DNA from 2 places in the Streptomyces sp. NPDC060049 genome. Region 2 is predicted to be linked to the other one. Evidence: riboswitches for the same ligand, from Rfam matches in the RefSeq annotation. Region 2 holds a riboswitch; the other holds the start of a gene.
The links. Region 2 has a riboswitch for ZMP and ZTP ahead of glyA (serine hydroxymethyltransferase). Riboswitches for the same ligand answer to the same signal wherever they lie in the genome.
Positions count from the first base shown of each region.

Region 1: linked by a shared signal. The riboswitch ahead of ACFWBY_RS34770 (bifunctional 5,10-methylenetetrahydrofolate dehydrogenase/5,10-methenyltetrahydrofolate cyclohydrolase) and the one ahead of glyA (serine hydroxymethyltransferase) in region 2 are both predicted to bind ZMP and ZTP.

Region 1 covers NZ_JBHWVV010000028.1:51,604-57,733, reverse strand. The annotation lists gene ACFWBY_RS34785 (hypothetical protein) at 1-52, shown strand, start outside; gene ACFWBY_RS34780 (RNA polymerase sigma factor) at 139-1,710, opposite strand; gene ACFWBY_RS34775 (methyltransferase domain-containing protein) at 1,924-2,685, opposite strand; ZMP/ZTP riboswitch at 2,776-2,869, shown strand; gene ACFWBY_RS34770 (bifunctional 5,10-methylenetetrahydrofolate dehydrogenase/5,10-methenyltetrahydrofolate cyclohydrolase) at 2,898-3,812, shown strand; gene ACFWBY_RS34765 (MAB_1171c family putative transporter) at 3,841-5,025, opposite strand; gene ACFWBY_RS34760 (NAD(P)/FAD-dependent oxidoreductase) at 5,022-6,130, opposite strand, start outside.
Region 2 covers NZ_JBHWVV010000004.1:258,984-276,536, forward strand. The annotation lists gene purN (phosphoribosylglycinamide formyltransferase) at 1-559, shown strand, start outside; gene purH (bifunctional phosphoribosylaminoimidazolecarboxamide formyltransferase/IMP cyclohydrolase) at 592-2,175, shown strand; gene ACFWBY_RS08920 (hypothetical protein) at 2,302-2,946, opposite strand; gene ACFWBY_RS08925 (bifunctional methylenetetrahydrofolate dehydrogenase/methenyltetrahydrofolate cyclohydrolase) at 3,196-4,059, shown strand; gene ACFWBY_RS08930 (DUF3017 domain-containing protein) at 4,049-4,537, shown strand; gene ACFWBY_RS08935 (malate dehydrogenase) at 4,815-5,804, shown strand; gene ACFWBY_RS08940 (hypothetical protein) at 5,964-7,688, shown strand; gene ACFWBY_RS08945 (hypothetical protein) at 7,678-8,076, shown strand; gene ACFWBY_RS08950 (hypothetical protein) at 8,080-9,231, shown strand; gene ACFWBY_RS08955 (carboxymuconolactone decarboxylase family protein) at 9,325-9,822, opposite strand; gene ACFWBY_RS08960 (PLP-dependent aminotransferase family protein) at 9,869-11,260, shown strand; gene ACFWBY_RS08965 (hypothetical protein) at 11,270-12,154, opposite strand; gene ACFWBY_RS08970 (hypothetical protein) at 12,271-12,600, shown strand; gene ACFWBY_RS08975 (glutathionylspermidine synthase family protein) at 12,607-13,797, shown strand; gene rocD (ornithine--oxo-acid transaminase) at 13,877-15,082, opposite strand; ZMP/ZTP riboswitch at 15,193-15,283, shown strand; gene glyA (serine hydroxymethyltransferase) at 15,319-16,587, shown strand; gene trpS (tryptophan--tRNA ligase) at 16,756-17,553, shown strand, end outside.

The DNA.
Region 1 (6,130 bases), on a different contig from region 2:
GCCCCGGGTCGAGGAGAAGCTCAAGCACCTGCTGGAGCACTCCGCGGCCTGAACACGGCCTCGTCCGACTGCCGCGAACGACAGCGCCCCCCGTTCCCGCCGAACGGCGGGGACGGGGGGCGCTGTGCGCGGGCCGGCTCAGTCGAGGTAGTCGCGCAGCACCTGCGAGCGCGACGGGTGACGCAGCTTCGACATCGTCTTCGACTCGATCTGGCGGATGCGCTCACGGGTGACCCCGTACACGCGGCCGATCTCGTCGAGGGTCTTGGGCTGGCCGTCGTTGAGCCCGTAGCGCATGGAGACCACGCCCGCCTCGCGCTCCGAGAGCGTGCCCAGGATCGACTGGAGCTGCTCCTGGAGGAAGGTGAAGCTCACGGCGTCGGCCGGGACGACCGCCTCGGAGTCCTCGATGAGGTCACCGAACTCGCTGTCGCCCTCCTCACCCAGCGGGGTGTGCAGGGAGATCGGCTCACGGCCGTACTTCTGGACCTCGATGACCTTCTCGGGGGTCATGTCGAGTTCCTTGCCCAGCTCCTCCGGAGTGGGCTCCCGGCCGAGGTCCTGGAGCATCTGGCGCTGGACGCGGGCCAGCTTGTTGATGATCTCGACCATGTGGACGGGGATGCGGATGGTGCGCGACTGGTCGGCCATGGCACGCGTGATCGCCTGGCGGATCCACCACGTCGCGTACGTGGAGAACTTGAAGCCCTTGGTGTAGTCGAACTTCTCCACGGCGCGGATCAGACCGACGTTGCCCTCCTGGATCAGGTCCAGGAAGAGCATGCCGCGGCCGGTGTAGCGCTTGGCCAGCGAGACCACGAGGCGGAGGTTGGCCTCCAGCAGGTGGTTCTTGGCGCGGCGGCCGTCCTCGACGAGGATCTCCAGCTCGCGCTTGAAGGCGGGCTTGTGGTCCTCCTCCTCTTCGAGCTTGTACTCGGAGAAGAGACCGGCCTCGATCCGCTTGGCGAGCTCGACCTCCTGCTCGGCGTTGAGCAGCGGCACCTTGCCGATGAGCTTGAGGTAGTCCTTGACGGGGTCGGCGGTGGCGCCGGCGACCATGACCGTCTGCGCCGGGGCGTCGTCCTCGTCGTCGTCGGACAGGACGAAGCCGGCGCTGCCGCCCGTCTTGGGCGTCTCCTTCTCGGCGTCGTCGTCGAGGTCCTCGGCCGCCCAGTCCTCGCCCTCGGCCACGGGGGCCTCGGCCTCGTCGCCGTCCTTGGTCTTCTTCGTCGCGGCCGTCTTCTTCACGGCGGTCTTCTTCGCGGCGGTCTTCTTGACCGTACGCTTCTTCGGCGCGGCGGCGGCCTCGGCCGCCACCTCCTCCTCGGTGCCGGAGGCCGACGGGTCGGATATCGCCGCGGCGGTGGCGGTGGCCGCCGTCTTGCGCGCGCCGATGAGGCGCGGCGGGGCAGCGGCCTTCTTGGTGACGGCGCGAGCCGGGGCGGCGGCCGCCTTGCGCGGCTTCTTGGCGGCAGCCTTCGTGGCGGGCGCGGCGCTGACGTGCAGCGCGACGCCCTCCTCGTCCAGGACCTGGTTCAGGCTGCGCAGGACCCGCTTCCACTGGTCCACCGGGATGCGACCGGCCTCGAAGGCCTGGCGCACGTCATCACCGTTGATGTGACCCTGCTCGCGGCCGCGCTCGACAAGCGCGACAAGGGCCTCGGATTCGGCGATCTCCGTGGGGAACGTACGGGACGGGCTGAGCGACACAAGGAGCCTCTCGTTGCGAACAGATAAGGGGTGGCTGGACATCATCGCGCGAACTTGGGAAACAGACCCGAGGGGGGTCTGTATTCCGGGCCGCACGAGGACACCTGTCGGTTCATCGCATGCCCGAGTCGATTCGTTACGCGCTGAATTGAGTGACCTGCGCCACGCTGTGACCGGGCAACCGTTCGGGGGTGGTCGCGTCCGCCCGTTTTGTCAGCCCGTTTTGCGGGCCTCGATGAGGAATCGGGCGGTGTGCGCGACGAACGGGCCGTCCCGTTCGATCTGTTCGTGCAGCTCGCGCAAGCGGTCCCGAAAGTGCCCGACTGTGAAACCGGGCACCATCCAGATCACCTTCCGGAGGAAGTAGATCACGGCTCCGATGTCGTGGAACTCCGTCCGCAGCCGCTCCGAGCGCAGATCCACGACCTCCAGCCCGGCCCCCGTGGCGTCGGCGACCGCGTCGTCCGGGTGCCGGCCGCGCCGGGCCTCCTCCGGCTGCGGGCCCAGGAAGTACTCGACCAGCTCGAAGACGCTCGCCGGACCCACCTGCTGGGAGAAGTACGTGCCGCCGGGCCGCAGCACCCGCGCGATCTCGTCCCACCAGATCGTCACCGGATGCCGGCTGCAGACGAACTCGAAGGCCTCGTCGGCGAACGGCAGCGGAGGCTCGTCGCGGTCCGCGACGACCACCGCGCCGAGCGGGTGCAGCAGCCGCGTCGCCTTGTCGATGTTCGGCGGCCAGGACTCGGTTGCCGCCATCAGCGGGGGCAGGGGCCCGGCCCCGGCGAGCACCTCCCCGCCGCCGGTCTGGATGTCCAGGGCCGAGCGGACCCCGGCCAGGCGCTCCCCGAGGAGCTGCTGGTAGCCCCACGAGGGGCGCTGCTCGACGGCGCGGCCGTCGAGCCAGGAGAAGTCCCAGCCGTCCACGGACACGGACTCGGCTTCCGCGACGAGATGGTCAAAGGTGGGCGTCATGTCTCGATCGTCCCAGGTCGGACGCCGGTCATCCACCGGGTTGCCGGAGCCGGGGCCCCCTCCGGGAGCTCCGGGGGTCGCCTACACTGGGCGGCGGGCCGTGACTGGCGTTCGGGTGGATCACCACCGGGGAGCGGCCCGGCGTACCTCCGTACGTCGACTGCCGCGCGCCTGGGCGAACCGCGATCCCGCAGCGACGCTCAGGAGACCCCATGACGACTGCCCAGACCGTTCCCGGCGCCCAGAGCGACCAGTCCCCTGCGGGGCGGACCGCCCGGCTGATGGACGGCACCGCCCTCGCCCGCCGCATCTCGGAGCAGACCGCCGACTACGCCGCGAAGATCACCGAGCGCACGGGCACCGCGCCCTGTCTGGCGACCGTGCTGGTCGGTGAGGACCCCGCGTCCGTCACCTACGTGCGCATGAAGCAGAACCGCTGCGCCAAGGCCGGGATCACCTCCCGCCACGTGGAGCTGCCGGCCGCGACGACCACCGGAGAACTGGTCGCCACACTCACCGCGCTCTCCGAGGACCCGGAGATCAGCGGGATCCTGCTCCAGCACCCCGTCCCGCACCACATCGACGAGCGCGCCGCCTTCGAGGCCATCGCCCCGGGCAAGGACGTCGACGGGGTCACCATGCACTCCTTCGCCGCCATGGGCTTCGGACTGCCGGGCTTCGTCTCCTGCACCCCCGGCGGCATCATGCGCCTGCTGGAGGCCTATGACGTGGACCTGACCGGCAAGCACGCCGTGGTCGTCGGCCGCAGCGCGATCCTGGGCAAGCCCGCCGGGATGCTGCTCCTGGAGCAGAACGCCACCGTCACCTACTGCCACTCGCGCACCGTGGACCTCCCGTCCATCGTCCGCCAGGCGGACGTGCTCGTCGCCGCCGTCGGCAAGGCCGAGTTCATCCGGGGCGAGGACATCAAGCCGGGCGCCGTGGTCCTGGACGCCGGGTACAACGAGGGCAACGTCGGCGACGTCCACTTCGAGTCGGCCGCCGCCCGTGCCTCGCTGATCACCCCCGTACCGGGCGGCGTCGGCCCGATGACCATCGCGGTGCTGCTGGAGCAGACCGTCCAGGCGGCCGCCGCACAGGCCGGTCTGGCACTCGCGGACCTCTGACCGGGCCGGACGGTCCCGCGGGCCCCGGTCAGACGCCCGCGGCCTGGCGGCGGGCCTCGGCCACGATCGGGGAGGCGTGGAACTCCCGGGCCAGCTCGGTGAGCGGCCGGGAGTCCAAGCGGTACGGGCCCGCGCAAGCGGGTCCGGCGCCGTCGGTGCCGGCGCCCGCGCGGTCGGCCGCCGCCCGGCGCTGGCAGGCCGCCGCGAGCATGGCCGCGTCCGCCACCAGGACGGCTTCCTCCTCGGTCCGGCCCTGGGCGCGCGCGGCTCCGTACGCCTCCTCGCGCACGGCGGGGTCGAACCAGTACACGAGCGCGAGGATGCCGTCGTCGATCACCGATTCGCGGTGGATCAGCCGGATCCCGACCGGCGACCACCAGGTCAGCGGGACGGGCCGCATGCCGCACGGGGAGAAGCCGCGCAGCGCCGCCCACAGCGGGCGCAGCCGCCGGTAGCGGCTGTAGTCCCGCCAGGGCGCCGAACCGCCGACCAGCGGCACGATGAACCCGGCCCCGACCAGCAGGGCCGCGGCGGCCCCCAGCGGTGGTGCCACATAGGTGGAGAGGTAGTCCAGGTCGCCGCCGCTCCAGTGCGCGGCCATCGCCGTCCACTTCACGACGAGGAAGGCCAGGTCGAAGACGCCCCCGGACATCAGCACGGCGAGCCCCGTGCGCAACGGGCGCATCGACGGGTCCAGGCGGCGCAGCCACTTCCAGCACAGCACCGTGAGCGCGGTGCTGCCCACGGTGTGCGCCGACAGGTAGCAGATGATCATCTCGCGCAGCCAGGGCGTGTCGGCGTAGTACGTGTCCATGTCCCGCAGCCGCTCGACCGGCGCCTCCCCCAACGCGAAGAGGACGACGATCGCCACGGTCACGGCTCCGTACGCCGCCACGGTCAGGCGGGTCGCCCGGCGCACGCCCGGGCTCGGGGGGCCGCTCCAGTGCAGGATGAGCACGATGCAGGAGCCGGAGAAGGCGGTGAGCAGGCTGTACACCAGCGGGGCCGAGAAGTTGACGACGCCGGTGAGCCTGTTGACCGCGACGATGGTCGGGGGCGCCGAGAGGAACACGGCGAGCGAGCCCACGACGAGGAGCGTGCACACGGCGCGCATGAGCGGCTGGTCCCAGCCCCGCCGTAACCTCGGCGCCTTGACGATCAGTGCCGCGGCGATCACCACGCCCGGCACGTAGAGGACGAGGCTTTCGATCATCGCGCCTGTCCGACGGGGTCGGCGGGGTCCGCGGAACCCTCGGCGACTTCCACGGCTTCCGCCGCTTCCGAGGCCTGCGGTACCTCGGGTGCTTCGGTGACTCCGGCGGGGGCCGCGGGCGCGGCCGGGCCGTCCTGGTCGAGGCCCGCGACCGTCCGCTCGGCGGCCGTCAGCGGCGCCGCCTTCAGGGCGCCGCGGCGGGAGGCGCGCAGCACCTCCCAGACCACGCCGGGGCGGACCCAGTACGTGGGCGCCTGGTTCATGGTGATGACCTGGAGCAGGGCGGCGGTGAGCGACGCCTTGGTGGTGGCGCCGGTCATCAGCCGGTCGACGTAGCCGTTCAGCAGGCCCGCTCCGGCGCGCGGCTTCATGCCGGTGGCGCCCGGGTACAGGATGTCCTGCGAGGTGGCGAGGTCCCAGGCGACGGCCACCTGCGGGGCGATGGCCCGCTGTGCCTCGCGGCCGATGGCGGGGTGCGACAGGCCCTTGGCGCGCAGCAGCGTGCGGACGGCCAGCAGGCCCTGGGCGGCGACCGTCATGCCCTGGCCGTAGAGCGGGTTGAAGGTGGCGACCGAGTCACCGACGGCGAAGAAGCCGTCCGGGAGGTCGGCCTTCTCGAAGAAGATCCGGCGGTTGGCGGTGCCCTGGGTGACGGAGACGCCGGTCAGCGGCTTCTTGCCTTCGAGGAGTTCGCCGACGATGGGGTCGCGGACCCCCTTGGCGAACGGGATGAAGGCCTCCGGGTCGGCGGTGGGCTGGCCGCCGCGGGTGCCGGACAGGGTGGCCTGCCAGCGGCCGTCCTCGATCGGGACGATGGTCGCGGTCCGGCCGGGTACGGCCACCCGGGGGTCGGACTGCACGTTGACGATGGGGAAGCCCATGGCGTGGGCGCCCTCGGGCGCCTCGAAGATGCGCGTCGCGTACACGAGCCCGGAGTCCACCCCGGCCTCCTTGAGGTCGCTGACGCCGAGCGCCTCCAGCCAGGTGCGGGCCCGCGAGCCGCGGCCGCTGGCGTCGACCACGAGGTCGGCGGTGACCAGGCGGTTCTCTTCCCCGCCGGTGTCCACCCGGACACCGGTGATCCGGTCGGCCGTGCCCTCCAGCC
Region 2 (17,553 bases):
CGCCATCGACGCCCACCCCGGCGGAGCCGAGGGCTTCGGCGCCGAAGTCGTCGCCGTGGGGGCCGACCGCGACGGCATCGCCGGCCTGGAGCGCGCCGAGAAGGCCGGGATCCCCACCTTCGTGTGCCCGGTCAAGGCCCATCCGAGCCGTGCGGAGTGGGACGCGGCCCTGACCGCGGCCACCGCCGCCCACGCGCCGGACCTCGTGATCTCGGCGGGGTTCATGAAGATCGTGGGGCCGGAGTTCATCGGCCGCTTCGGCGGCCGGTTCGTCAACACCCACCCCGCGCTGCTCCCGGCCTTCCCCGGCGCCCACGGCGTACGGGACGCCCTCGCCTACGGCGCGAAGGTCACCGGCTGCACCGTCCACTTCGTGGACGCGGGCGTGGACACCGGTCCGATCATCGCCCAGGGTGTGGTCGAGGTTCGGGACGAAGAGGACGAATCCGCTCTGCACGAGCGGATCAAGGAAGTCGAGCGCGAGCTGCTCGTCGACGTCGTGGGGCGCCTGGCCCGGCACGGCTACCGCATCGAGGGACGAAAGGTAACAATCCAGTGACCGCCGCAGAGGCCGCAGGGACCGCAGAGACCGTGACCGTAGAGAACGACGACCTCACCGCGTCGAAGCGCCCGATCCGGCGCGCGCTCGTCAGCGTCTACGACAAGACGGGACTGGAAGAGCTGGCCCGCGGCCTGCACGAGGCCGGTGTCGCGCTCGTCTCGACCGGGTCCACCGCCGCGAAGATCGCCGCCGCCGGGGTGCCCGTCACCAAGGTCGAGGAGCTGACCGGCTTCCCCGAGTGCCTGGACGGCCGCGTCAAGACCCTGCACCCGCGCGTGCACGCCGGCATCCTCGCCGACCTGCGCCTGGAGGACCACCGCAACCAGCTCGCCGAGCTGGGCGTCGAGCCCTTCGACCTGGTGGTCGTCAACCTCTACCCCTTCCTCGCGACCGTCCAGTCGGGCGCGACCCCGGACGAGTGCGTGGAGCAGATCGACATCGGCGGCCCCTCCATGGTCCGCGCCGCCGCCAAGAACCACCCCTCGGTGGCGGTCGTCACCAGCCCGGCGCGCTACGACGCCGTGCTCGCGGCCGCCCAGGACGGCGGTTTCGACCTCACCGCCCGCAAGCGGCTCGCCGCCGAGGCCTTCCAGCACACCGCCGCCTACGACGTCGCCGTGGCCTCCTGGTTCACGAACGCGTACGCCCCGGAGCCGCAGGCCGTGCTGCCCGAGTTCCTGGCCGGCGCGTGGGAGCGCAAGTCGACCCTCCGCTACGGCGAGAACCCCCACCAGGCCGCCGCCCTCTACACGGACGGCTCGCCGGGCGGGCTCGCCAACGCCGAGCAGCTGCACGGCAAGGAGATGTCCTTCAACAACTACGTGGACACCGAGGCCGCCCGCCGCGCCGCCTACGACCACGAAGAGCCCTGCGTCGCGATCATCAAGCACGCCAACCCGTGCGGCATCGCCGTGGACAAGAAGGACGTCGCCGCGGCCCACCGCAAGGCGCACGCCTGCGACCCGCTGTCCGCGTTCGGCGGCGTCATCGCCGTCAACCGCCCCGTGACCGTCGAGCTCGCCGAACAGGTCTCGGAGATCTTCACCGAGGTCATCGCGGCCCCCGACTACGCGCCGGGCGCCGTCGAGATCCTGGCCAAGAAGAAGAACATCCGCGTCCTGAAGGTGGCCGGCACCCCGCACCAGCCGGGCGACCTCAAGCCCGTCTCCGGCGGCGTGCTGCTCCAGCAGTCCGACCTCCTGCAGGCCGAGGGCGACGACCCGGCCCACTGGACGCTCGCCACCGGTGAGGCGCTCTCCGCGGACGAGCTCGCCGAGCTCGCCTTCGCGTGGAAGGCCTGCCGCGCCGTCAAGTCCAACGCGATCCTGCTCGCCAAGGACGGCGCCTCGGTCGGCGTCGGCATGGGCCAGGTCAACCGCGTGGACTCGGCGAAGCTGGCCGTCGAGCGGGCGGGCGCCGAGCGCGCGCAGGGCTCGTACGCCGCGTCCGACGCCTTCTTCCCCTTCCCGGACGGGCTGGAGATCCTGACGGCCGCGGGCATCAAGGCCGTGGCCCAGCCGGGCGGTTCCGTCCGCGACGAGCAGGTCGTCGAGGCCGCGAAGGCGGCGGGCGTGACGATGTACTTCACCGGAACCCGGCACTTCTTCCACTGAGCCCCACGGGTACCCCGCCGGTACCCGCAGACGGCGAAGGCCGCGCCCCGCGACAGTGCGGGACGCGGCCTTCGCCGTCTCGTGCGGCCTACGGATCCCGTAAGCCGGCGGGACACGCCGGGTGTCCTAGTACAGCGGGCGCTTGAAGTAGACGCTCGCGGCCGAATTGGCCAGGCCGATCAGGATCCAGAGGCCCAGACCCAACGAGACCAGCGCGATGAGCAGCGAGAGCACGGCGGCGCCGGCCGCGTGCGGGTCGGAGAGCGAGACGGCGTTGCCGATCACGCTCAGCACGGCGAAGAGGGTCTGGAGCGAGCCGAAGATGATCCCGGAGACCCGGACCCCGCCGCGGCCCTTGCTCAGCTTGGCGGCGGTCAGGATCGGCCACAGGGACAGGAGGATGACGGCGATGCCGATGCCGACGATCACACTCCCCGCGAGGGCTCCCGCTTCGCTCGTCGAGGAGCTGGAGGATTCGGACAGAGCCGTGGCGAACAGGGCGCCGCCGACGAGGGCGAGCACGCCGACCAGGGCCTGGAACCCGCCGAGGACGAAGAGGACGACACGGGCGCCCTTGACGCCGCCGGGCATCGGTACGTGGGCGCCCGCGCCCGGGTAGCCGGGGCCGGCCGGGTAGGCCTGGGGGGTCTGCTGCGGGTAGGCGTAGCCACCCTGCGGCGGTATGCCCTGGGGCGGCTGCTGCGGGTAGCCGTAACCGGGCTGGCCCTGCGGCTGCTGCCCGTACGGGTTGTTCGGGTCGCCGAAACTCATCTGGGGTGTTCCTCCGTGGAAGTGCGGGGACGCACGGCACGCTCGGAGGAATCGCTGCAAGTCGTGCGGCCCGCCCCCCGGCACTGCCCGCGGCACATCTTCCGGCCATCGTCGTCCGATCGGGGCGGACTTGTCCAGCCGCCGCGTGGCGGCCCGGGTACTCGTTGTGCAAGTGCAACCAAGGAATCGGACCGGCCGCACGGCGGATGCGACTGGAACCGGGACCGGTCCATCCGGGAGGATGGAGCCATGACCGCCCAGATTCTCGACGGCAAGGCCACCGCAGCCGCGATCAAGTCCGAACTGACCGCCCGCGTGGCGGCGCTCAAGACCCGGGGCATCACCCCGGGACTCGGCACCCTGCTGGTCGGCGACGACCCGGGCAGCCGCTGGTACGTCAACGGCAAGCACAAGGACTGCGCCGAGGTGGGCATCGCCTCCCTCCAGCGCGAGCTGCCCGCGACGGCCTCCCAGGAGGACATCGAGGAGGTCGTGCGCGAGCTGAACGCCAACCCGCAGTGCACCGGCTACATCGTGCAACTCCCGCTCCCCAAGGGCATCGACACCAACCGGGTGCTGGAACTGATGGACCCGTTGAAGGACGCCGACGGCCTGCACCCGATGTCGCTCGGCAGGCTGGTCCTGAACGAGCCGGGCCCGCTTCCCTGCACCCCGTACGGCATCGTCGAACTGCTGCGCCACCACGGCGTGGAGATCAACGGCGCGCACGTCGTCGTCCTCGGCCGGGGCATCACCGTCGGCCGGTCCATCGGCCTGCTCCTGACCCGCAAGTCGGAGAACGCGACCGTGACCCTGTGCCACACCGGGACGCGCGACCTCTCCGGGCTGCTGCGCCGCGCCGACATCGTCGTGGCGGCGGCCGGTGTGCCGCACCTGGTCAAGCCCGAGGACGTGAAGCCGGGCGCGGCCGTCCTCGACGTCGGCGTCAGCCGCGACGAGAACGGCAAGATCGTCGGGGACGTGCACCCCGGCGTCGCCGAGGTGGCCGGCTGGATCTCCCCGAACCCGGGCGGCGTCGGCCCCATGACCCGGGCGCAGCTGCTCGTCAACGTCGTCGAGGCGGCCGAGCGGATCGCCCCCAGTGCGGGCTGAGCGCGAGGACTCCGCCGCGGCGGGCCCCGAGGACACCACGGGGCCCACGGGGCCTGCGGCGCCCTCCGGGCCCGGGGCCACGACCGCCGCGGGCCGCTCCCGCCGCTTCCCCTCCGTCACCCGGGGCACCGCCCGCCCCGAGGGCGGCGGCCGCACCGCGCCCGGCGACGCGCCCGCACCGGCCCGCCAGTGGCCGATGCTGTCCGTCCTCGCGGCGACCGCGGGCGGCCTGCTGGCCACCGCGACGGGACACCCGCGCGCGGGCTGCCTGATGATCGGCATCGCCCTGATCGCCGCGTCGGTGCTGCGCCGCGCACTGCCCTCCGTGGGCATGCTCGCGGTGCGCTCCCGCTTCACCGACATGGTCACGTACGGCCTGCTGGGCTTGGCCATCACCCTGCTCGCGCTGGTCATGGAGCCCAGCCCGTTGCTGGAGATCCCGTTCCTGGAGAACGCGGTCCGCTTCACGGTCCGCTGAGCGGCGGCCCGGCCCGGCTCCGCGCGTCACGTGCGCGGGGGACCGCCGGACGGGGGAGTTCTGCCGGGCGCCGCCGACGCGCTGACGCCGGGCGGGGCCGCCCGGACGCCCGTCCGTGTGCCGTGCACCACACGGGGCGGGGGATTGGGGTGCTCCAAGGTCGGATAGCCTGACGGCGGATGTCTCTTCACGTCAAGATTCAGTGGGCCGGGGAGCGGCGTCCTCCCAGCACATGGGGCAGGGACGCCCCACCGCCAGCTGTCTAACGGAGAAGGCCATGACCCGCACTCCCGTGAATGTCACCGTCACCGGCGCCGCCGGCCAGATCGGCTACGCGCTGCTCTTCCGCATCGCCTCCGGCCACCTTCTCGGCGCGGACGTGCCGGTCAAGCTCCGTCTTCTGGAGATCCCTCAGGGCATGAAGGCCGCCGAGGGCACCGCCATGGAGCTCGACGACTGCGCCTTCCCGCTGCTCGCCGGCATCGACATCTTCGACGACCCGAACAAGGGCTTCGAGGGTGCCAACGTCGCGCTGCTGGTCGGCGCCCGCCCGCGTACCAAGGGCATGGAGCGCGGTGACCTGCTCTCCGCCAACGGCGGCATCTTCAAGCCGCAGGGCGCCGCGATCAACGCGAACGCCGCGGACGACATCAAGGTCCTGGTCGTGGGCAACCCGGCCAACACCAACGCGCTCATCGCGCAGGCCGCCGCCCCGGACGTACCGGCCGAGCGCTTCACCGCGATGACCCGCCTGGACCACAACCGCGCGATCTCGCAGCTGGCCGCCAAGACCGGCGCCGCCGTCTCCGACATCAAGCGCCTGACCATCTGGGGCAACCACTCGGCGACCCAGTACCCGGACATCTTCCACGCGGAGATCGCCGGCAAGAACGCCGCCGAACTGGTCAACGACCAGGCGTGGCTGGCCGACGACTTCATCCCGACCGTCGCCAAGCGCGGCGCGGCGATCATCGAGGCCCGCGGCGCGTCCTCGGCCGCCTCGGCCGCCAACGCCGCCATCGACCACGTCCACACCTGGGTCAACGGCACCGCGGCGGGCGACTGGACCTCGATGGGCATCCCGTCGGACGGCTCCTACGGCGTCCCGGAGGGCATCATCTCCTCCTTCCCCGTCACCACCAAGGACGGCCGCTACGAGATCGTCCAGGGCCTGGACATCAACGAGTTCTCCCGTACGCGCATCGACGCGTCCGTGGCGGAGCTCGTCGAGGAGCGCGACGCGGTGCGCGAGCTCGGCCTGATCTGAGCGGCTCCGTACGGCCTTTCGTAGCTCCGGGCGTCACTCCGGACGCGTAGGGCCCGTACGAACCAGTACGAACAGCGAAGCGCCCCGGCCAAACCAGGCCGGGGCGCTTTGGCGTGATTCACGCTGTCGCGACGGGGAGAGGAACCCTAGGGTCGGTCGGTGACCGAGATCCCGATTCCCCATCAGCCCACCGGCGGGGGCTGGGGTGGTCCCAGAGCGGACCGCTCCCCGGTGCACCCCTCGCTCAGCGAGGCCGGCCGGTTCCTGTGCGCGGGTACGTACCTGGACGCCGCCTACCGCGACCGGGTCATCGACGAGCTGTACGTCCACGAGGAGCGGATAGTCGCCCCCTCCTACGGCTACGACGCCTCCCGGGTGCTCGCCCACGCGCTCCGCGCCCGCCGCGCCGAACTCGGCTGGGCCGCCGGCGTCCTCGGCGCCTGGTTCGCCGGCTCCCTGCTCACCGGCGGCGCGCTCGCCGTGCTCATCGTCCCGTTCCTGCTCCTGAGCCTGGCCGACTGGCTGCGTGCCCGGAACGTCCCCGTGCTGCGCGTGCTGTCCGTGGCCCTGCGGATCTACGTGTGGTGGCTGCTGCTCACCCTCCTGGCGGTGCTCGGCTTCGGCGGCTTCGTGCTGCTGGGCTTCCTGGACGGCATGGGCGGATCGGCGCTCACACCGTTCTCCCCGAGCGGCGCGGACCTCGCCGGCGCCGTCGCCCTCTGGTGGCTGCCCGTCGTCTTCGCCGCCGTGGTGGGCGTCGTCGGGCTCCAGCGCGGCCACGTCTTCCGGACCGTCGCCACCGACCTCTCCGAAAGCCGTTACGCCGACCACGCGGGCGACCCGGCCGAGGCCTTCGACGGCGCCCGCTTCCAGCGCGTCCGACAGCGCGTCCGGGCCGAGCAGCACGCCCCGTTGATCATGTACGACATCAACGACCCCTTCTGCGGGGCGGGCGATCCCTACCGGCCCTGGCAGCTGTCCGTCGAACTCCGCCCGCGGGAGGACCTCGGCCCCGACCGCACGCCCACCCCGGTCACCAACGCCGACATCGTGCGGCGGATCGTGCCCCTGCTGGAGCGCTTGCGGGTCCCCTCGCCGCACGGCTCCCCCGAGGCGGCGGCCGCCGTCGGGGACCGGATGCGCGAACTGGTCGTCGACGAGTGCGTCTTCCTGCCCGCGACCGGTCTGCCGCACCGGGACACCGCCCAGGTCGTCCACGGGCAGTACGACGGGCAGCGGGCCGCCGCCATCGAGGAGGGCGGCGAGCGCCGCCGGCACTTCCTGCGCGTCCGGGTGGGCGGATGGGACGAGAACCTCGTCGTCACCGTCTTCGTACGGGTCCACACGCAGGGCGGGATGATGATGCTGGAAGTGGCCCCGCACGTGCTGCTCCCCGTCCGCACCGCCTTCCACAACGCGGACGCGGACGCCCAGCGCTACCGGAACAACAGCGGCTTCGGCAAGGCCGTCTGGGCCCTGCGCCACACCCCCGGCTCCCTCGCGGCCTCCGTCACCACCCTGGGGCGGGGCCTGGCGAGCTGGTGGCGGATCGCCACCGCCGGCCACGGCGGGGCCAGGCCCGAAGGGCCCTGGGTGTCGGTGCGCGAGCTCGCCTCCCAGGACAACGGCTCGCTGTTCCACCTCATGGACCTCGACCGCTTCCTGAAGACCATCCAGGACCGCGTCGTCGGCGGCGTGACCGTCGCGCTGCACGAAGCGGGCTGGCACACCGAGGAGTTCGCGCAGCGTGCGGTCAACGTGGCCGAGGGCGGCGTCTTCATCCAGTCGGCGAACGGCAGCGCCTTCAGCGTCGGCGGCACCAACAACACCAACACCAGGCACGGCGGCAGCGCCAGGGGCGGAGGAGGCAGCGGTGGCAACTGACGGCAGCGGTACGGACACCGGCGCGGGCGGTTCGCAGCCGTCCGTACGGATCGGCAGCGTCAACGACAGCGCCTTCAGCATCGGGGGCGCCCACAACACCAACACCGTCCACCGCGGGAACGCGGGCGCGGACGCCATCGGGCCGCAGGTGCTGCTGGACGCGGTACTGGAGCTGCGCGCGGCCCTCGTACGGCTGCCGCGCGGGAACGACAGGACGGCGCTCGACACCGAACTGGACGGGGTCGCGGAGTCACTGGAGGGGGCCGAGGAGATCCGACCCGGCCTGGTCGCCCGGCTGCGCGGGGCGCTGGAGCGGTGGGCCCCGCTGGTGGAGTCCGTCGGCGCGGCCACGGCGCTGGCCGGACTGCTCGCCTCGCTGGGAGGCTGAGCCGTGGCCGAGCAGCCGCAGGGCGCGCTCCGCTGGGACGCGCAGACCCAGCGGTGGGTCGCGGACGGGCCGCCCCGGCCGCCGGGCCAGGCTCCGGGCCAGGGTCAGGTACCGGACCAGGGCCAGGCCCCGGGCAAGGGCGGGCCGCAAGGCCAGGCCCCGGGCCAGGGTCAAGTGCCGGGCCAGGGCGGGCTGCAAGGCCAGGCCCCGGGCCAGGGTCAGGCGCCCGTCCAAGGGCAGCCGCCGGGTCGGGCGCCCGTCCAGGGTGGGGTGCAGGGCCAGGCGCCGGGCCAGGGATCGGGGCCGGGGCAGGGCCCGGGTTCCGGTTCCGGCTCCGCCCCGGGCGGGGTGCCGGCTATGCCGGTCGGGGTGCCCGGGTACGGGCCGGTGCCGCCCGCGCCGGGCCACGACCCCCACCCGCAGCCGCAGCCGTACGTACAGCCCGTACCGCCCGCGCCCCCGCGCTCCGGCGGGCCGGCCGGCCGGTGGCTGACTCCGACCACCGCCGGCGTCGCGGTGGCCGCGCTCGCGATCAGCGCGGCGGCGGTGTGGTTCGTGGAGCGGGACGCGGGGGAGCCCGCCCTCGCGGGGCCGACCGCGACGGGCACCCCGACGGGCGGGCAGGGCACGGACACGCCCTCGCCCACCGGCACCCGCCCGCCCTCGCCGAGCGGCAGCCCCAGCCCCAGCCCCAGCGCCACGCCCAGCCCGAGCGGCAGCGTCCCGCACGAGACCGTGCGGGACGCGAAGGGCTTCACCGTGGCCGTTCCCGTCGGCTGGGTCCGGGAGGACGGCGCCACCGGGGTGTTCTACCGCTCGCCCGACCGCGCCGCCCTGGTCCAGATCTTCCAGGTGAGCGAGCCCGAGCTGAGCCCGCTGGGCGCCGTCCAGGGCGCCTCCGCCTACCTGCGCGCCCAGACCACCGGCTACCAGGAGATCCGGGTCGGACCGGTCTCCGGCGCCACCGAGGCCGGGGAGCTCGTCTACGAGTACGACAGCGCCGAGTCGCGCGGCAGGCGGCGCGGCGTCGAACGGGTCTTCGTCGCCCAGGACGGCAAGAAGTGGGCCGTCCTGACGGCCGGTCCGGCCGCCGAGTGGACGCTCACCCAAGCGCACCAGGCGGCCGCGCTGGCCGCGTTCAGCCCGGGCGGCTGAAGGCGGCCGGCGGCCCGGCCGACCGGCCGGCTGCCGACCGCCGGGTGGCCGGGTGGCCGGGTGGCCGGGTGGCCGGGTGGCCGGGTGGGCTTCCTACTTGTACATGCCCGGGGTGTAGTGGCCCGGGCTCAGCCGCGTGGTGACGCCGATGCGGTTCCACACGTTGATCGCGGCGATCAGGGCGATCACCTGGGCCAGTTCCTTCTCCTCGAAGTGCTCCGAGGCCTTCGCGTAGACCTCGTCGGGAACGAAACCGTCGGTCAGGACGGTCACGGCCTCCGTCAGCTCGATCGCGGCGAGCTCCTTCTCCGTGTAGAAGTGCCGCGACTCCTCCCAGGCGCCGAGGAGCAGCAGCCGCTCGACGTCCTCGCCCGCGGCGAGGGCGTCCTTGGAGTGCATGTCGATGCAGAAGGCGCAGTGGTTGATCTGCGAGGCGCGGAGCTTGACGAGCTCGACCAGGGCCGGGTCCAGCCCCTTGGCCGCGGCCGCGTCCAGGGCCACGGCCGCCTTGTAGAACTCCGGGGCGAGCTTCGCCAGCTGCATGCGGGGGGTGTGCTCGGGCGCGTTCTTCGTGTGGTCCGTGTTGTCCATGGACTCACCGTACGAGGCATGCGGCCCGCCGATATGGTCCATATCCATGACGGAATCCTGGGCCACTTTCGGTGCCGACCTGCATCTAGAGCTCTCCGCCGGCCGGGGCCTGCGGGCCGGGCTCACCGAGGCGCTGCGCGAGGCCGCGCGCAGCGGAAGGCTCGCCCCGGGCCTGCGGCTTCCGTCCTCGCGCTCGCTCGCCGCAGACCTCGGGATCGCCCGCAACACCGTCGCCGACGCCTACGCCGAGCTCGTCGCCGAAGGCTGGCTGACGGCCCGGCAGGGCTCCGGGACCAGGGTCGCGGAGCGGGCCCGGGCGCGGCGCCCCGCGCCGGCGGCCCCCGTACGGCGGCCCGTGCGATCGCGGACCTCGTACAGCCTGATGCCCGGCTCCCCGGACCTGGGCGGCTTCCCGCGCGCGGGCTGGCTGTCGGCTGCCCGGCGGGCGCTGTCCGAGGCCCCCAACGAGGCGTTCGGGTACGCGGATCCGCGGGGCCGGGGCGAACTGCGCGAAGCGCTGGCCGGGTACCTGGCGCGGGCGCGCGGGGTGTACGCGGACCCGGAACGGATCGTGCTGTGCGCGGGGTTCGCGCACGGGCTGATGCTGGCGAAGCTGCTGCGGGCCCGCCGGGTCCGGGAGGTGGCGGTGGAGGGGTACGGGCTGGACGTGCACCGGGACCTGCTGACCGGTGCGGGGCTGCGGACGCGGGTCCTGGAGGTGGACGCGGCGGGAGCGTGCACGGGGTCCCTGAGCGGCTCCGGGGTCGGCGCGGTCCTGCTCACCCCGGCGCACCAGTTCCCGACGGGCGCCGCGCTGACGCCCGGGCGGCGGGCGGCGGCGGTGGACTGGGCCAGGTCCACGGGCGGGCTGGTCCTGGAGGACGACTACGACGGGGAGTTCCGCTACGACCGCCAGCCGGTCGGCGCCCTCCAGGGACTGGACCCGGACCGTGTGGTCTACCTCGGGACGGCGAGCAAGTCCCTGGCGCCGGGGCTGCGCCTGGGCTGGATGGTGGTGCCGCGGCCGCTGATGGACGAGGTGCTCGCGGTGAAGGGCCCGACCGACTGGAGCTCCAGCGCCCTCGAACAGCTGACGCTCGCGGAGTTCATCCGGTCCGGGGCGTACGACCGGCACGTGCGCGAGATGCGGCTGCGCTACCGGCGGCGCCGCGACGAGCTGGTGACGGCCGTCGGCGGGCGCGCCGCGGTCTCCGGCATCGCGGCCGGCCTGCACGCGGTGCTGGACCTGGCTCCGGGCGGCGAGCGGGCGGCCCTTCGGGCGGCCGCCTGGCAGGACCTCGGCTTGCAGCCTCTGTCCTCCTTCCGTCATCCCGACGCGGTGGCGCCGCCGCGCGAGGCGCTCGTCGTCGGCTTCGGGACGCCGCCCCAGAGCGCCTGGTCCGCGACCCTGGCCGCCCTCGTCGCGGCGCTCCCGTAACGGCCCCGTTCAAGGGGCGGTACCGGGGTCGGGCCGCTCGCGTTCCGGCAGGGCGGGGTCGGGCCGCGCGGGGTCCGGCGGTGCGGGGGGTTCGCCGAAGCGGGCCAGCGCGAGGGCTCCGGCGACGGCCACCACGAAGCCCGTGACCGCCAGCCACGCCAGACCCTCGCGGGTGCTGTCGCCCAGCCAGACCACCCCCACCACAGCCGGCCCGACCGTCTCGCCCAGCACCATGCCGGCCGTCGCCGTGGTCACCGAGCCCCGCTGCAGCGCCGAGGTGAGGAGGAGGAAGGCGGCGCCGCCGCCCAGCAGGAGCGCGTACAGGGCCGGGTTCTTCAGCTCCGAGAGCGAGATGCCGTCGATGAGCCGGACCGACACCTCCACCACCCCGAAGCCCGTCCCGGCCGCCAGACCCAGGGCCAGGGCCCTGCTGCGGTCCGGCAGGCTCCCCGCAAGGGCCCCGACCACGAGCACCAGCGCCGCCACCCCCAGCAGTGCCAGCTCCAGCGCGAGCGAACCGGTCCCCGAGCCCTCCTCGCCCGAGGACAGCCCCAGCATCAGCAGCCCCGCGGACACCACCGCGACCGCGGCCCACTCCGTACCGCTCAGCCGCACCCGCAGCAGCCGCGCCGCGACCACCGCCGTCACCGCGAGGCTGGCGGCGAGCGCCGCCCCGACCGCGTAGATCGGGATGTGCCGCAGGGCGATGATCTGGAGGACGAAACCGGCTCCGTCCAGACCGAGTCCGGCGAGGTAGCGCCACTGGCGCAGCGCCCGCATCAGGAGGGCGGTGTCGACTCCCGAGCCCGTTCCGGGCTCCGTCGCGCGCGTCGCGACCGCCTGGAGGACCGACGCCGTGCCGAAGCAGACCGCCGCACCGAGCGCGCAAATCATCCCAATGAGCACGAACCGACTCTAGGTCACGGAACTGGCGGCGGCCGGATTCCGTCGGCCGCGCGACCCGTTCTAGTCTGTCGGGCAGTCGGCCACCCAGGGGGAGCGAACCACACATGGACAGCAGCGCCAGCAGTACCGGCAGCAGCACCGCGAACGCGCGCACCGCGCGCCGAATGCGCTCCGGCGCCGTCGCGCTCGGCGGCATGGGCCTCCTCGCCGCGGCCCTCGTGGCCTGCGGCAGCAGCGACGAGCCCGACAAGCGCTGCGCGGACCGCGCCACGCTCGAGAAGCTGAACACCAAGGAGTGCAAGAGCGGCGGACGCGGCTCGTACTACTACGGCGGCACCGTCACGAGGAACAAGGTCAGCGGCGGCAGCTTCGACAAGTCCGCCGTCACCCGCGGCGGCATCGGCGGCAGCCACAAGAGCTCCTCGGGCGGCTGATCCCCGGTGAAGCGCCACACCATCGAGCCCCGCCCCGACTGGCAGCAGACCGTCGAGGCGCAGGGGCTGATCTACCCCCTCACCCGCTACCCCGACGACTCCCTGCGCCCCTACTGGGACGAGAGCGCCTACTACTCCTTCTCCCTGCCCGAGATCGAGGCGCTGGAGAACGTCGTCGAGGAGCTGCACGCCATGTGCCTGGCGGCGGCGCAGCACATCGTGGACCACGACCGCTTCGCGGACCTCGGCATCACCGATCCGGAGCTCGCCGCGCTGATCGCCGAGTCCTGGCGCCGGCGCGCCGAACAGCCTTCCCTCTACGGTCGTTTCGACCTGCGCTACGACGGCACCGGCAGCCCGGCCAAGATGCTGGAGTACAACGCGGACACCCCCACCTCCCTCGTGGAGGCGGCCAGCCCGCAGTGGTTCTGGATGGAGGAGCGCTTTCCCGGAGCCGACCAGTGGAACTCCCTCCACGAGCGGCTCGTCGACGCCTGGCGCCGCCAGGCGGAGCTCCTGCCGCCCGGCCCGCTGCACTTCGCGCACTCCGAGACCGACGAGCTCGGCGAGGACCTGATGACGGTCGCCTACCTGCAGGAGACCGCCGAGCAGGCCGGCATCGACACGCGGGAGCTGTCGGTGGAGCAGATCGGCTGGGACAGCCTGTCCGGCCGGTTCGTGGACGAGAAGCTCGGCTTCATCCGCGCCTGCTTCAAGCTCTACCCGTGGGAGTGGCTGGCCACCGACGCGTTCGCCCCGCAGGTCCTCGACACGTACGACCACGGCGGCGGCTCCGGCACGACCGCCTGGATCGAGCCGCTGTGGAAGATGCTGCTCTCCAACAAGGCGCTGCTGGCGGTCCTGTGGGAGCTCTTCCCGGAGCACCCGAACCTGCTGCCCGCCTACCTGGACGGCCCGCGCGAGCTCGCCGGCACCACCGGATACGCCGCGAAGCCGCTGCTGGGGCGCGAGGGCGCGGGCGTCACCCTGCACACGGCGGGCGGCGAGCCGTTCACGCCGGAGCAGGACGAGACGTACGTCTTCCAGGGCCTCGCCCCGCTGCCCGACTTCGACGGCAACCGGGTGGTGCTCGGCGCGTGGGTCGTCGAGGACGAGGCGGCGGGGCTCGGCATCCGCGAATCGGCGGGGCCGGTCACGGACGAGTACGCCCGCTTCCTGCCCCACGTGATCCTCTGAGGGCCCTCCCTCCCCGGTGCGCCCGCGCCGCCGCCGCGGTGACGGCCAGGCCGTCTCTTTCGGATCCGAAAGAGACGACCTAAGCGGCGAGGACGGACCTGAGCTGGTCCAGGCCCCAGTCCAGGTCCTCCTTGCTGATCACCAGCGGCGGCGCGATCCGGATCGTCGACCCGTGGGTGTCCTTCACCAGCACCCCGAGTTCCATCAGCCTCTCGGAGATCTGCCGGCCCGTGCCGCGCGCCGGCTCGATGTCGATGCCCGCCCAGAGCCCGCGGCCCCGGACCGCGGTCACGGCGCCGCCGCCGACCAGAAGGTTCAGCTCCCGGTGCAGGTGGTCGCCGAGCTCGGTGGCGCGCTGCTGGTACTCGCCGGTGCGGAGCATCGCGATGACCTCCAGGGCGACGGCGCAGGCGAGCGGGTTCCCGCCGAAGGTGGAGCCGTGCTCGCCCGGCTTGAACACGCCGAGCACGTCCCGGTCGGCGACCACCGCCGACACGGGCACGACGCCGCCGCCCAGCGCCTTGCCGAGGATGTACACGTCGGGCACGACCTCCTCGTGCTCGCACGCGAAGGTCTTGCCGGTGCGGCCCAGCCCCGACTGGATCTCGTCCGCCATGAACAGGACGTTCCGCTCGCGCGTCAGTTCCCGTACGCCCCGCAGGTACCCGGCGGGCGGTACGAGGACGCCCGCCTCGCCCTGGATCGGTTCGAGCAGGACGGCGACGGTGTTGGACGTGACGGCGGAGGCGAGCGCCGTGAGGTCCCCGTACGGGACGATCTCGAAGCCCGGCGTGTACGGGCCGTAGTGGTCGCGGGCCTCGTGGTCCGTCGAGAACGACACGATCGTCGTCGTGCGGCCGTGGAAGTTGTCGGCGGCGACGACGATCTTCGCGTGGCCGTCCGGCACGCCCTTGACCTCGTAACCCCACTTGCGGGCCGTCTTGACCGCCGTCTCCACGGCCTCCGCGCCCGTGTTCATGGGTAGCACCGCCTCCTTGCCGCACAGGGCGGCGAGCTCGGTGCAGAAGTCCGCGAAGCGGTCGTGGTGGAAGGCGCGCGAGGTGAGGGTGACCCGCTCCAGCTGGGCCCGGGCGGCGTCGAGCAGACGGCGGTTGCCGTGCCCGAAGTTGAGGGCCGAGTAGCCGGCGAGCATGTCGAGGTACCGGCGGCCCTCCACGTCGGTCATCCACGCGCCCTCCGCCGTGGCGACCACGAGGGGCAGGGGGTGGTAGTTGTGCGCGCTGTGCGCGTCGGCGGAGCGGATGGCATCAGCAGTTTTCGACACGGGGTCTCCGATCGTCCGTCAAGGCCTGCGACGAGGGTGGCGTCACCTTCTAACTTCGCTCGTATACCGGACGGAGAAACCTTTCCTGTGGCGTGCCCGCTAAGGTGAGCGGTACGCACGGCGACTGGCGTACGGAGAACCAACTCCGGGGGAGTCGTGCGCGCACGACCGCATACAGGGCCGCTCGCCTGGGCCTCGCGGGGACGAGATCTGACATCGACCCCGGAGGAGCCGCCATGAGCGCGACCCACCACCCCGCCCTTCTCGCCACCGACCCCGAGCTGGCGTCCTTCGTCGCCGCCGAGGAAACGCTGCAGGCCCAGACCCTGCGCCTGATCCCGAGCGAGAACTACGTGTCCGCGGCCGTGCTGGAGGCCTCCGGCACGGTGCTGCAGAACAAGTACAGCGAGGGCTACCCCGGCCGGCGCTACTACGAGGGCCAGCAGAACATCGACCGGATCGAGGCACTGGCCGTCGAGCGGGCGAAGGGCCTGTTCGGGGTGGACCACGCCAACGTGCAGCCGTACTCCGGCTCCCCGGCGAACCTGGCCGTGTACCTGGCCTTCGCCAAGCCCGGCGACACGGTGATGGGCATGGCCCTGCCGATGGGCGGGCACCTGACGCACGGCTGGGGCGTCTCGGCGACGGGCTCCTGGTTCCGCGGCGTGCAGTACGGCGTCCAGGCCGACAGCGGCCTCGTCGACTACGACGCCGTGCGCGACCTCGCGCTGGCCGAGCGCCCCAAGCTGATCTTCTGCGGCGGCACCGCCCTCCCGCGCACGATCGACTTCGAGGCGTTCGCCTCGATCGCGAAGGAGGCCGGCTCGGTCCTCGTCGCGGACGTCGCGCACATCGCGGGCCTGATCGCGGGCGGGGCGCACCCGTCCCCCGCCGGGCACGTGGACGTGATCTCGACGACCACCCACAAGACCCTGCGCGGCCCGCGCGGCGCGATGCTGATGTGCCGCGAGGAGCACGCCAAGGCCATCGACAAGGCCGTCTTCCCGGGCCTCCAGGGCGGCCCGCACAACCAGACGACGGCCGGCATCGCGGTGGCGCTCCACGAGGCGGCGCAGCCGTCGTTCGTGACGTACGCCCACGCGGTCGTCGCGAACGCCAAGGCGCTGGCCGCGGCACTGCTGGAGCGCGGCTTCGACCTGGTCTCGGGCGGCACGGACAACCACCTGATCCTGATCGACCTCACCGGCAAGGAGGTCCCGGGCAAGATCGCGGCGAAGGCGCTGGACCGGGCGGGCATCGTCGTCAACTACAACACGGTGCCGTTCGACCCGCGCAAGCCGTTCGACCCGTCGGGCATCCGGATCGGCACGCCGTCCCTGACCTCCCGGGGGCTGGGGACCGAGCACATGCCGGTCGTCGCGGACTGGATCTCCCGCGCGGTGTCCGCCGCCGCGCGGTCGGACGAGCCGGCACTCGCCGCCGTCCGCGCGGAGGTCTCGGACCTGATGGCTGCCTTCCCGGCCCCGGGGCTCCCGCTCGCCTGACCCGCGCCGGCGGGTTGGATCCGCAAAGCGGTCGCTCGGCCGAGGCAAGATCCGGACGGGCCGCTACCGCCCGGTACCGCCGGGGGGCCGGGGCCGCGGCGGGGCGACCCGCCGGGTTCCGGCCAGCGGCGGGCCGGAGCTCGTCATCGCACCTGAGAGAATGGGGGCATGGCTTCTGATCGTCCTCGCGCGCTCTCCGGCATCCAGCCCACCTCCGGTTCGTTCCACCTCGGGAACTACCTCGGAGCCATCCGTCAGTACGTCGCCCTGCAGGAGACGCACGACGCCTTCTACATGGTCGTCGACCTGCACGCGATCACCATGCCGCAGGATCCGAAGGATCTCCGCGCGAACACCCGCCTCTCCGCCGCGCAGCTGCTCGCCGCCGGCCTGGACCCCGAGCGCTGCACGCTGTTCATCCAGAGCCACGTGCCCGAGCACGCCCAGCTCGGCTGGGTCATGAACTGCATCACCGGCTTCGGTGAGGCCAGTCGGATGACGCAGTTCAAGGACAAGTCCGCCAAGCAGGGCGCCAACAACGCCACCGTCGGCCTGTTCACGTACCCGATCCTCCAGGTCGCCGACATCCTGCTCTACCAGGCGAACGCCGTCCCCGTCGGCGAGGACCAGCGTCAGCACATCGAGCTGACCCGCGACCTGGCCGAGCGCTTCAACACGCGCTTCGGGAAGACCTTCACCCTTCCCGCCGCGCACATCGTCAAGGAGGTCGCGAAGATCTACGACCTCCAGGACCCGGCGATCAAGATGTCGAAGTCGGCCTCGTCCCCCAAGGGCCTGATCAACCTCCTCGACGAGCCCAAGGCGACCGAGAAGAAGATCAAGAGCGCGGTCACGGACACCGAGGCCGTGGTCCGCTTCGACACGGAGAACAAGCCGGGCGTCAGCAACCTGCTCACGATCTACTCCACCCTCACGGGCGAGTCCATCCCCGCCCTCGAAGCCGCG